Regions from separate parts of the Peribacillus sp. YIM B13482 genome, predicted to be linked through region 1. Evidence: riboswitches for the same ligand, from Rfam matches in the RefSeq annotation. Region 1 holds a riboswitch; each other region holds the start of a gene.
The links. A riboswitch is a leader RNA that binds a small molecule or an ion and turns the genes downstream of it on or off. The one in region 1 is predicted to bind thiamine pyrophosphate.

Region 1 (4,214 bases):
TCCTCCAGACCTTCTACATATCCCTCCCCGTCCTTATCCCCTTTTCCAAAGGTTAACGAATCTCCAAAAGCCATTACCCTTTGCACATCTTTCGACTCCGAGGCCTGAAATTTATATGCAGCAAAACAAATAACTAGTACAATAATTAACAAACCTGCTACTTTTTTCATTGGTTTCTCCTTTTGTCTATTTACTATGAAGTATTTCATCATTTTAAATACCCAAAAATCTGTAGTTTTAACATACAAAAATGAATTGTCAGATAAATAGTAAAGAGTGTATGATAATATAAAACTTTCAATGGATTGGGCTTCATTCACCGGCCTTTATGTAAGCGGGATGATACCCTTTATTCTGGAGATTGAATATAAATGATAGATAGGAGTTTAAATGATGGCAGAGCACATAGAGTTTAGGGAGGCAGCACTTTCGGATTTACCCAGAATCGTTGAAATATATAATTCGACAATTGCTTCAAGAATGGTCACGGCAGATACGGAACCTGTATCCGTACAATCGAGGGTTAAATGGTTTGAGGAACATCATTCAGAAAGTCGACCGCTATATATCATTACTATAGAAGGGCAAACTGCCGGATGGATGAGCTTTCAATCTTTCTATGGCCGGCCAGCTTATGATTCTACGGCCGAAATCAGCATTTATATCGATGATTATTTCCGGGGAAAAGGAATCGGACAAATTTCGATTCAAAAGGCAATTGAAGTGAGCCCTAAATTAGGGGTGAAAACTTTATTAGGTTTCATTTTTGCCCACAATATACCTAGCCTGAAGCTTTTTTCAAAATTCGGGTTTGAAAAATGGGCAAATTTGCCTCGAGTTGCAGAGCTCGATGGCATTGAAAGAGATTTGATTATACTTGGGAAACGTGTCGATAATTAAAATATTCATTTAAAGCTATTGCCTTGAGCAGTAGCCTTTTTCGGATTAAGCGAGGCCGAAATGGAGAATTTAGAAATACCTATATCCTTTCTTAAGGGAAAAATATTCAGAATCTCTTTTATTTGTTAAAGCATTCAACAGCGTATCCAATTCTTGGCTTGCTTGAACAGTTAGAAGACTTGTTAAACCATAAATTGCCGCCAATTTGATCATTTCTTGTCTCTTCTCTTCTACTTTTTCAACAGTTACCTTCTGGCAAAGCATCAAGCCACCTCCCATTTATTCAATTTTTTTACACCTTCATCATAATGAAAATTATAGTTAAAATCAACTATTCATTTGAAATCAAATGTGTAATTTTACAGTTTAAATGTGACAAAAAGCCTATTTCATTTTCTAAATATGTATATATTGTGTCATCCCCTATATAAACATAAATAAAAAAAGCATCCACAAGTATAGACTGCGAATGCTTACATCATATCCCTTATCCCAAGATTATAGCCTATCGATTACTATGTCATCCATTCCGAAGGAGACTGGTTATTAGGTCTATTTATTACAATCTTATATTCATTTTCAAGTACTTTTAACGGGGCATCATAAAGGTGCCTTTCATCAGAGGTTTTGTATACTCCATTGGCCAATAACTCTTCAATAAGCATTGCCTTCCTCTGTTCAATCCTCTTAAATAATTCTGCCATGTAAATGGCTCCTTTCCTAGTCATCATAGAGCCCGCTTCTAGTTGAGCTAAACTGTATTAACCGGTTTGATTTCACCAAATTATATATACCTTTTCTAGTATGCCACTAAACGTTATTCCGCAAAAATAAAAGCCTCTTCTAATTCAAGAAGAGGCTTACAGTGTCCGTACGGCTCTTCTTATCTTCCAAGCAAATGCTTGTTGGATTTAGCACAGTTCCCAAAATGGGTCTGCTGCCGAGGTTTCTTTGGGCCAAGTCCCTCCACCTCTCTGGATAAGAATTCAATATATAAATGATGTAGAAATGATTTTATCCCAATAAACATCAAAAGTCAATTACCTGGTTCTTCCTTTTCCACTTGCCATAAATGGGTTTCCCCTTTCAAATGTGGGTTGCATTTTCTTGTCTTTCTGATATGATGTCAGTAATTACATACAATTCACACCACTAGGGGAGTCTTTTTTTAGACTGAGATGGAATTAGTTCCGGACCCTTTGAACCTGAACCGGCTCATACCGGCGGAGGGAAGTGGATGATATCGTCCATTTGCAGACTTTATCCATCTACCCCGTTCCGTATTCAGGAGCGGTTTTTTTTATGGATGTAAATAGGGGATCTATTCTAAAGGAGGATGAACAATGGAGAATACTAAATTAGAAACCTTCAGTGAAAGACTTCATGGACGGGCAAAAGAAATTTGGAAAAGGAACCATTCACATCCCTTTGTCCAGGCAATTGGAAACGGCACGCTACCTGAAAAAAAATTTTCTTATTATTTGAAGCAGGACTATATCTATCTCATGGAATATTCCAAGCTTTTTGCTCTAGGTGTCATCAAAGCTCATAATATCGAAACCATGGCAAGATTTTCCAGTATTTTAAACGAAACTCTTCAAGTGGAAATGGATATCCATCGGCAATATGCTTCGGAATTCGGAATCAGTACCAAGGAATTGGAAGAAACAGAACCTACGCCTACCACTTTAGCCTATACGGGTTACATGCTAAATGCAGCTCAGCATGGGACTTTGGCAGACCTCATCGCTTGTCTCCTACCATGTGCTTGGGATTATTATGAAATTGGTTTGATATTAAAAAAACAAAATGGTGAAGCATTGGAAAACAACCGCTACGCAGATTGGATAAGGTCCTATTCATCTCCTGAATTCGGTGAGGCACACAAGTGGCTGATTGCTTTATTGGAAGAATTAACAAGAGGCATGCCTGAAAAGGAACTTCTGAGATTAGAAAAGCACTTTTTGGTGACTTCCCGATATGAATATTTATTCTGGGATATGGTTCAAAATGAACAAGATTGGCCACTGTAGGTATTGGCCATGATGATGAATCCAATCAAGAAAATGACGTTGACTGCCATGATCACGGGTATAACGACTCTGACCAGTTCAATTATTTTCATCCCTGTCGGATTTGCTAAAATCTTCCCTATACAGCATCTGGCAAATGTCCTGACAGCCGTTTTATTGGGGCCTGCCTATTCGGTAACACAAGCTTTATTAGTTTCCATCATTAGAAACATGTCTGGTACCGGTTCAATTTTCGCCTTTCCTGGCAGCATGATAGGTGCACTATTGGCTGCCGTCCTTTATCGAAAAACACAAAGCTTGAAATTCGCCTGTCTAGGGGAAGTGATTGGGACCGGCATTCTCGGATCCCTATCCTGTTATCCACTTGCACTCCTCCTATTGGGGGAAAAAGCTGCTCTTTTTGGTTTTTTACCAGCTTTTATGCTTAGTTCATTCGCAGGTGCGCTTTTAGCTTTCATATTACTTAAAATACTTCTAAAAAATAATTATATGAAGGGGATTTTTTATGAAAACAGCATTAACCATCGCAGGCTCTGATTCAGGGGGCGGTGCTGGAATACAAGCAGATTTAAAAACATTTTCTGCACATGGTGTCTTTGGAATGTCTGCCATTACAGCTGTTACTGCACAAAACACAATGGAAGTGCGTTCAGTTCAGGCCATCGAAACAGCTATCATCTCGGATCAAATTGCTGCCATCTTTGAGGATATTCATGTCGATGCAGTAAAAATAGGAATGCTTGGATCAAAAGAAATAGTGAAAACAGTCGCTGCGTCCATTAAAACCTACTTACCTTCCATCGTTATCCTTGACCCAGTCATGATTTCAAAAAGCGGCCACCATTTGCTAGACGAAAAAGCTGTCACTGCCTTAAAAATGGAATTGCTTCCGCTTGCAACACTTGTAACCCCGAATGTACCAGAAGCGGAAGTCCTTACTGGCTTGTCGATTCGAACGAAACAAGATTTTTACAGGGCATGCATATCCATACATGAACTAGGTTCTAAAGCCGTTTTACTTAAAGGGGGCCATGCAGCAGGAAATCCAAACGATCTTTTTTATGATGGAACTGACTTCCAATGGATCAAGGGAGAACGCATTCATACACAAAACACACATGGTACAGGCTGTACCCTATCATCCGCCATTACATCCAACCTGGCAAATGGACTGCCATTGAAAGAGTCGATTGAACTGGCCAAGACCTATATTTCCGAAGCGATACGTAATAGCTTTTCAATCGGTAGGGGGCATGGACCTGTCCATCATTTTCATTCATT
Region 2 (4,214 bases), on a different contig from region 1:
TGTGCTCCCTCCTTCAACAACACTTCCGGCCTTCGCATTTTTAATCAGCGCTCGCAAAATCCCTTGATAATCTATGCCGTGATGTTCATAAAAACGGTGATCCTCAATGGAAACCACCGCTTGTTTCATATGTTCCGGTATTTCATCTATCGAAACACCTTCGGATTTATTTGCCGTGATCGTGCTGGCAAGATTTCCATCCCGATCATAGATTCCTGTTGGTTGCTGAAGAATATTTTGAAGATGGCTTATATCTGCAACCTGTCTGAAATAAAAAAGTGAACCGGCGCCTAAAACCACAATCACCAATATAATAATTAGACCTAATTTCACTAACCCTCTCATTTGTACCCCCATTTTCCAATCTGCGACATGTTTCATTAAAAATATTTTACCCCTTTTATTAAAGAAAACTCGTCGATTGACTAAAAGGCCTAAGCTAAGTCGCCTTTTCTTTAGCACTATACCCGGGTATCGGTTTCCTTGCCGATGATACCCCCTTCACCGAATGAAAAATAAGCCCGCCACTAATTGAAGGACCAGGATTTCATCCTACCATTTTTAATAATGACCGTATCTATCCTTTACCCGTAATTTGCGATCAATATACCGATTAATGGCGTGAAACCCTTAAAAAGTGGGTATAACACTTTAAATACTTATAAAAGGGGAGAGATGGCATGAAAAAAAATTTAAAACATATTGTCGTCGCTTTTGATGGAAATGAAGAAAGTAAACGTGCCGTGGAATATGGAGCAACATTGAAAAAGGCCTTTCCTGAGGCCGAGCTGACCGTAGTTCATGTCCTATTTGATAAGGTTGAGCAGCGTATCATGGGAAACGCCTCGGCGCCGGGGTTTGTACCGGCTGCTGGATTTTATGTGGATCCCGTCCAGACACATCCCGTCGTTGAAGTCGAACAACCAGAAATTCAAATGGTCAATGACACCCCTTCCGCCGTTGAGAGTAGTGTTCAGAACGCAGAAAGTAATACGTTGAGATTGCTAAGTGAATGTCAAGTCAAGGGGAAATTCGAGATATTGGAAGGACATGCGCCAGATAGCGTATGTGAATATGCGGCAAGAACTGCTGCCGACCTCATCGTTGTAGGCAATAGCGCTAAAAGCGGTTTGGAAAAATTCTTTCTTGGCAGTACAAGCAGCTCCATTGCGAAAAACGCACCCTGTTCGGTATTCATTGCAAAATGAGGATTGAGCCGTTTCGCCCTGTAAGACTCAATTTGCTTAATCTCCGAAAAAAGCCGAATTCTTTATAGAATCCGGCTTTTTTTGTTAATAGGCTTTTTTCAGTAATACACTTGAAGCAGCCGAATATAACATCATCACCACAAGGGCCGATAAAATAAAACTGATCAGCATATAAGTCCCATTATAAATGAATGAATAAATCACTACTGGCTGTCCTTTTGGAGCTGCAGAGCCAAAAAACACGATTCCGGATATGAAATGACACAGAAACCTCAGAAAACTGCCCAAAAACATGCCGCCAATCCCATACCACTTCGCTTTGGAACGCTTTTCCTCTTTATAGCTATTTACAAACTTATTCATGAATACACCGGATATCCCGACAACCGTAAAGGCAAGATAATAATCAATGAAGCCTTGAATCGGCGTGCTGATCCATGCTGTACCACTGACGATCTGCAAAAGCCCAAGTAACAATCCGGTTAACATACCACCTTTGATGCCCCACCGATATGCCATCAGAAAAATCGGTACCATGGCTATTGAAATCGAGCCTCCTTGCGGCCAGATTCTTGAAAAAATGAATCCAGAAACCAAATCCAGTAATAAAGCCAGTGAAGCAAAAATGGCAACCTCTGTCATGAATAACGTTTTATTTTTCATCATGTCTCTCCCTTCTCCAAAAATGAAAAGTGTCCATGAGTTCCCTCCCTGCCAGATTTTGCACAAACAAAAAAGCAACACCGGGGCGGTAGTGGATGCCCAGTATTGCTTGTATCCAAAACCACATCCCTACGCAAGTGTTAACTATCAGGTTCATAGGGTCTGAACTCAACCGTTCACTCTCAGCCTTTTGGCTCCCCTTGTGGAAGTATTTAATTTTCGATCCTCGGTTAGAATATACTACTAGTTTCTATAAAAGACAACTTAAAGAAAATGTCATATCATAAAAACTTACCACTCCCATATTTATGGGGGTATCCTTTCTTTTAACCAACTTCAATACACCTGCAATTAACCAGGTTAGATGGCTAAATGCAACAACTTTTCTATAGACTCACTAAGGTTTGTTTTGATATCTTTTAATTTACACCGGGGAGGGATTAGACATGGATAAACATTCGATTTCAGCTGAAAAAGGCGCATACATAAGCATTGCCGCTTACATATTCTTGTCTGCTCTTAAATTGTCATTCGGTTATTTCGGTGATTCTAAAGGGCTTTGGGCAGATGGTTTAAATAATACGACCGACATCATCGCTTCCATAGCCGTATTGATTGGTTTGAAAATTTCGAAGAGACCTCCTGATGATAATCATTCATATGGTCATTTACGGGCGGAAACCATAGCCTCGCTGGTAGCTGCCTTCATCATGATTACCGTGGGCATCCAGGTTGTTTACAGTGCTATAGAATCCTTCTTCCAGCAAGATTCAACAACCGTTCCAAATATGCCGACCGGTTATGTCGCTCTTTTCTCTGCAATCTTCATGTACGGAATCTACCGTTATAACTTAGCGTTAAGTAAAAAGATCAACAGCTCTTCCATCTACGCCGTTGCACAGGATAATCGTTCCGATGCCCTTGTCAGTGTTGGTGCTTTTATAGGAATCATCGGTACTAAGATGGGAATCCCTTGGCTGGATGCGATAGCTGCTGCTGTAGTAGGGATCATCATCTGCAAAACGGCCTGGGATATCTTCCGTGATGCATCCATCTCTTTAACCGATGGTTTCGACGAGCAGCTCCTGCAAAAGATCGGACAAACCATTATACTGACAGAAGGTGTTAAGGACATGAGTGAAATTAAAGCCCGTATGCACGGAAGTGAAATCCTGCTCGAAACTACCGTACATGTTAACCCTCTTTTGACCGTCATCCAAGGTCACGATATTACGGTTAAAATCGAAGAGAATCTTTTGAAGGAATATAACATCCAGCATGTGATCGTTCACATTGAACCATATGCATTTAATAAAAAAGGTAACCGTCATTAACTTTGCGGATACCTTTTTTTATTATTAAATCCTGCAATTCCTTTAATAAAACTGTGTCAAAAAAAGGTATTTATCGATTAATTGCCGAATATTTATCCAATTGACACATGTGTAAAAAACATTAATCTGTTATCATAAAAGCAAAATAATTATTTTAATATTTTGTATTTTATTCAAATAAATTAATTTCTGGGTCGAAAGTAAAATTCATTTTCCTACATTATGGAGGGCAAAATGGTATCTAATCGAGAAATGACCATTCACTTTTTATCTTCTCAAAAAAACAGCATCATTTCCAAATGGAAAGATCAGTTGCTCCATTTATCGGACGGATATATGGGGTATTTTAAAGGGGAAGTGGAAAATATTTTCAATCTGCTAATGGATCAGCTTGGGAAATCGGATACTGACATAGACGATGTACTGAAGGTCGTAGGTGAAAAAATTGCGTGTGATCGAGTTAATAAACAATTGGATATGGAAAATTTCTTTTCCACTGCAACCATCGGCAGATCCACCATCGTTGAGCACGTTTTGAATTCCGAGGCAACGAAAGAAGAAGTATCCGATTTAATTAAGCAAATAAACGTTTACTTCGATAAACTAATTCATTTTGCATTATCCTGTTATACCGAATTGAAAACGATGGAACTTAAAGAACGCTATCAATTCATTAGCCCAAACCATAAAGACCGTTTGACGCTCCTTGGCCAAATGACCTCAAGCTTTGTCCATGAATTCCGAAATCCACTGACTTCCATAATGGGATTCATACAATTGTTACAGGCAGAGCAACCGCAGATAAAATATCTTGATATCATTTCAAAGGAATTGGATCAGCTCAATTACCGGATCACACAATTTCTTAATATTTCCAAAAAAGAAACTTCAGAAGCACAAACTGATCTATTTTCGATTGCTCAGCTAGTGAATGAGGTAATCGAATTTTTATATCCCAGCATTTTGGAAGTAAATGCTTCGATAACATGTAATATTGCCGATGATGCCG
Region 3 (4,214 bases), on a different contig from region 1:
TATTTTGCAAAGGGGGCGGAGAAGATCCCGTTATCGATGCTTGGGATTTTTCAGTATATCGCTCCGACCTTATCCTTACTGATCGGGGTATTCGTCTATCACGAAAGTTTTACAAAAGCGCATCTTTTAGCCTTTTTGTTCATATGGTCAGCCTTGGCTGTTTATACACTATCCATTACGAAATGGGGTCAGGCAAGTGCACGCAGGTTTAAAGGCAAAGGGAACATCGGTGCGTGAATAAGAAAAAATGCTTGGTGGTTCCATCCCCAAGCATTTTTTTTGCCTATATTTAAAGAAACCGGTTTTACGGCAGGAGAATTGCTTGAGTCATGAAAGATAAATCCTCGGACCTATTTCAGAAACAATCAAATCAGATAGGCTGACAAGACCGTGAACGGGCTTTGCACGGGAGATAGTTGGTTGGAATTGTCTATAGTAGGAACTATCCAGGCTAATGATATGCTTTGTCAGGAATGCTGAGATGGCGGCATTCGGCTTTCTATTGCTATTTAGTTCATCGATGATACCCTGTGCATTGGTAATCCCGATCCCGTGGCCATAAAAGAGGTCTTCTCCTAATAATATTGCATTCTCACCTTGCCATTCAGGTGTTTCCTCATCGTGATCAGGGTTTTTGAAGTAAAGGCAATCCCCTGGTAAATAATCCGTTCCTTGATGAACATGAAGAGCCATATTCTTCGGAGGGCGCCAGTCATATAGAAATAGGCTTGAAAAAAGATAGTCGAAATTCCTAGGGCCGATTAAATCCAAAATGGCCTTTAAAAAAGTGACGACTATCGCTGTACCGCATTCGAAAGCGTAAAGCGTTCCATTCAAGAAAATGTCCAGGAGTGCAACATGAGGGGCAATCCCTGGCTGAAGGGTAAAAGTGCCATCCTTTGAAAGGCGCCAATATTGTTTATTGGATGCCGATTCCTCAAGTGTGGAAAATTCTGCATCACTTTTATCCAACGCAAAAGCTGCCTCGATGACTCGGTGCCTCAGTTGTATATCGAAATTAAGGTATCCAAAGCTCCGATATTCAAAAATGTTAGAATCTTCCGCTAGCAATTGGAGAATTTCAAGCGATTTAGCAGATGCTATACCTGGTTGGATGTGACTGACATCTAATAATTTGTGATTAATCTTTATCATGATCATATCCACCTTTTGCTTTTGAAATTAAGGGCTTATAAAACCAGTACACAAAAAATGTCCACAGGTTATGCTCATTATATGAATACCTGCAAGGAAATGACTCTTTGAACGTGTCAGGCACGTAAACGAGAATGATTGGAATGGCATGATGTTTTGCTAGATATCCTTTAACGCAAGGGAAACCTTTCCAATTAATGAGAAGAAGCAAATTAGTATTCCTTTTTCCCCATGAATTGATATAATGGGAGAGAAAAGTTCATATGTGCGAGAAATGTAGGGGGGCCAGTACTGCTGGCTGAGATTGCGTCCTTTAGATGCTGACTCTTTGAACCTGATCTGGATGATGCCAGCGGAGGGAACATATTATTACTGACTTTCTGTTTTGTATGTTAAGCGTCCGAATTCATCTTCGGGCGTTTTTTGTTTTTTTACCGGTATTGGAATGGACCCTGGCGCCTCATTATGGTTTCGGCATATGGATCTTATATGATGTGTAGGAGGATAATAGTTTGAATAAATTCTTACCACTGTTAACTTCGTTGTTCCTTTTGGCTGGATGTGGGGCAGGCGGAACTAATGAAAAAGAAGAATCATCTAAAAAAGAAGGCAATAAAGAATTAAAAAAGGTATCGGTCGTGCTTGATTGGACACCGAATACAAACCATACAGGATTGTATGTAGCCAAGGAAAAAGGGTATTTCAAAGAACAAGGTCTGGATGTGGAAATTATCATGCCAGGCGAAGCTGGAGCTGATAAACTTGTGGCTTCAGGGAAATCTGAATTTGGCGTGAGCTACCAGGAGGGCATTACGCAGGCCCGCGTGCAAGGCGTTCCGATTGTTTCGCTAGCTGCTGTCATCCAGCATAATACCTCTGGATTCGCTTCACCTGCGGCAAAAAACATTAAAACTCCCAAGGATTTTGAAGGGAAAACGTATGGTGGCTGGGGGTCTCCAGTTGAAAAGGCCATTATTGATTCACTTATGAAAAAAGAAAATGCCGATGTAAATAAAGTGGATATAGTGAATACAGGGGACACAGATTTTTTCACTTCGGTTAAAAGGGATATAGATTTCGCCTGGATTTATTATGGGTGGACAGGTATCGAGGCTGAGTTGCGGAATGAAAAGCTTAATATGGTTTACTTAACCGAATACTCTGATAAGCTTGATTACTATACGCCTGTTTTGACAACAAATGAAAAGATGATTAAAGAGGATCCTGAGACTGTTAAAGCATTCGTTCATGCAGCTTCGAAAGGGTACCAGTTTGCAATTAAGAATCCTGATGATGCAGCGGACATATTAATTAAGTCTGCACCTGATCTAGATCCAAAACTAGTGAAGAAAAGCCAGGAGTGGCTTGCAGATAAGTATCAGGATGATGCTCCGCGTTGGGGTGAACAAAAGCTTGAAATCTGGAAGAATTATAGTGATTGGATGAAGGAAAATAAGCTTCTTGAAGGTGATTTCAATCCTGAAAAGGCATTTACCAATGAATTTTTACCAAAATAGGAGGAAATACAATGGCCAATTCATTAATTAGTATACAAATCATTCCTAAAGGGGAAAATGTCATCCCCATGGTCGATGAAGCAATCAAGATCATTGATGAATCAGGTGTCAAGTATGAGGTTCACCCGCTAGAAACAACAATGGAGGGTGAGCTATCCGAGCTTTTTGCCGTGATAGAAAAAATGAATGTAAGAATGATTGAATTAGGCTCGCCGAATGTCATTTCCCAAGTGAAGATACTATATCAGCCAAGCGGGATTACGATGGATACGTTAACGGAGAAATATCGGGCATGATCAAAAGGGGAATTTGGAAGAAGGGGGCTCCCTTCTTTCTTTTATTATGTTTGCTGATAGTATGGGAATCAATGACAGTCTTATTAAAGGTTGAAAAATGGCTGCTTCCCGCTCCATCAGCCATTTTCATTGAAGGAATTGAGTCGTCCCGTAATCTTTTTGGACACCTTATATCAACAACTGAGCTTGCGTTATCGGGTTTTCTTATTGGAAGCTGTATCGGTTTATTGATTGCTGCAATCTTACACCTGTTTCCAGGTGTGAAGGACGCGGTTTATCCTCTGCTCATACTCTCGCAAAATATACCAATCATAGTTTTGGCACCGCTTTTAGTGATCTGGTTTGGCTTTGGCATGCTGCCTAAGTTAATTGTGATTTCACTCGTATGTTTTTTTCCGGTTGCGGTTGCTTCATTGGACGGTTTTCGCCAGACACCTTACGAACTTAAGCATTATTTCAAGATGATGGGAGCGGGGAAAAACCAGTTATTTTGGAAGCTGGAACTTCCCCACTCGATCCCGTTCATTTTCTCAGGCCTAAAAATTTCGGCCACCTATAGTATAATGGGTGCGGTTATTTCGGAATGGCTTGGGGCTAAATCGGGGATTGGTGTTTATATGACGCTCGCTTCCTCCGCGTTTCGGACAGATCGGGTGTTTGTTGCCATTTTCATCATTATGGGAATGAGCCTTCTCTTTTTTGGAATCATCACATTCCTGGAGAAATATTTAGTTTCATGGAAGAGAAAGGAGGGTGAAAGGGATGATGCTGGAAATTAAAGATGTCTCCTTTTCTTTCGATGGTAAACAGAATATTTTAGAGAATATGAATTTCCATGTAGATGATGGGGAATTTGTCACAATCCTAGGACCATCTGGCAGCGGTAAAAGTACGTTGTTCCACTTGATAGGCGGTATTCTGAAGCCGGATCAGGGCATCATTTCGTTGGATGGTAAAAAGATAAATGGCTTTAAGGGCCATATAAGCTATATGCCGCAGCAGCCATCCCTTTTACCTTGGAGAACGGTGTTGGATAATGTTTTGCTTGGAAGTGAGCTTGCTGGGATAAGAGACAAAGAAATGGCAAAAGCCCTTTTGTTGAAAGCTGGATTAGAAGAGTATGTGAAGGCATATCCGCATGAACTATCTGGGGGCATGAAGCAAAGGGCCGCTTTCATTCGAAGCATCTTAAGTCGACAGGACTTGATGTGCCTGGACGAACCCTTTTCTGCTCTGGATGAACTGA

Region 2: another riboswitch for thiamine pyrophosphate. It lies ahead of thiT (energy-coupled thiamine transporter ThiT); the one in region 1 lies ahead of tenA (thiaminase II).
Region 3: another riboswitch for thiamine pyrophosphate. It lies ahead of ACFX4L_RS02450 (ABC transporter substrate-binding protein); the one in region 1 lies ahead of tenA (thiaminase II).

What each region holds. Positions count from the first base shown of each region.
Region 1 is NZ_JBHZPF010000015.1:55,569-59,782, reverse strand. Features, by position in the region: gene ACFX4L_RS10080 (DUF459 domain-containing protein) at 1-170, opposite strand, end outside; gene ACFX4L_RS10075 (GNAT family N-acetyltransferase) at 394-900, shown strand; gene ACFX4L_RS10070 (aspartyl-phosphate phosphatase Spo0E family protein) at 970-1,164, opposite strand; gene ACFX4L_RS10065 (Fur-regulated basic protein FbpA) at 1,416-1,604, opposite strand; SAM riboswitch class I at 1,781-1,885, opposite strand; TPP riboswitch at 2,045-2,149, shown strand; gene tenA (thiaminase II) at 2,244-2,933, shown strand; gene thiW (energy coupling factor transporter S component ThiW) at 2,949-3,470, shown strand; gene thiD (bifunctional hydroxymethylpyrimidine kinase/phosphomethylpyrimidine kinase) at 3,439-4,214, shown strand, end outside.
Region 2 is NZ_JBHZPF010000024.1:29,670-33,883, reverse strand. Features, by position in the region: gene ACFX4L_RS13315 (transglycosylase domain-containing protein) at 1-381, opposite strand, end outside; gene ACFX4L_RS13310 (universal stress protein) at 681-1,208, shown strand; gene thiT (energy-coupled thiamine transporter ThiT) at 1,293-1,874, opposite strand; TPP riboswitch at 1,981-2,082, opposite strand; gene ACFX4L_RS13300 (cation diffusion facilitator family transporter) at 2,318-3,205, shown strand; gene ACFX4L_RS13295 (histidine kinase N-terminal domain-containing protein) at 3,440-4,214, shown strand, end outside.
Region 3 is NZ_JBHZPF010000002.1:184,295-188,508, reverse strand. Features, by position in the region: gene rarD (EamA family transporter RarD) at 1-237, shown strand, start outside; gene ACFX4L_RS02455 (protein-glutamine gamma-glutamyltransferase) at 328-1,155, opposite strand; TPP riboswitch at 1,424-1,533, shown strand; gene ACFX4L_RS02450 (ABC transporter substrate-binding protein) at 1,668-2,672, shown strand; gene ACFX4L_RS02445 (thiamine-binding protein) at 2,684-2,968, shown strand; gene ACFX4L_RS02440 (ABC transporter permease) at 2,965-3,747, shown strand; gene ACFX4L_RS02435 (ABC transporter ATP-binding protein) at 3,731-4,214, shown strand, end outside.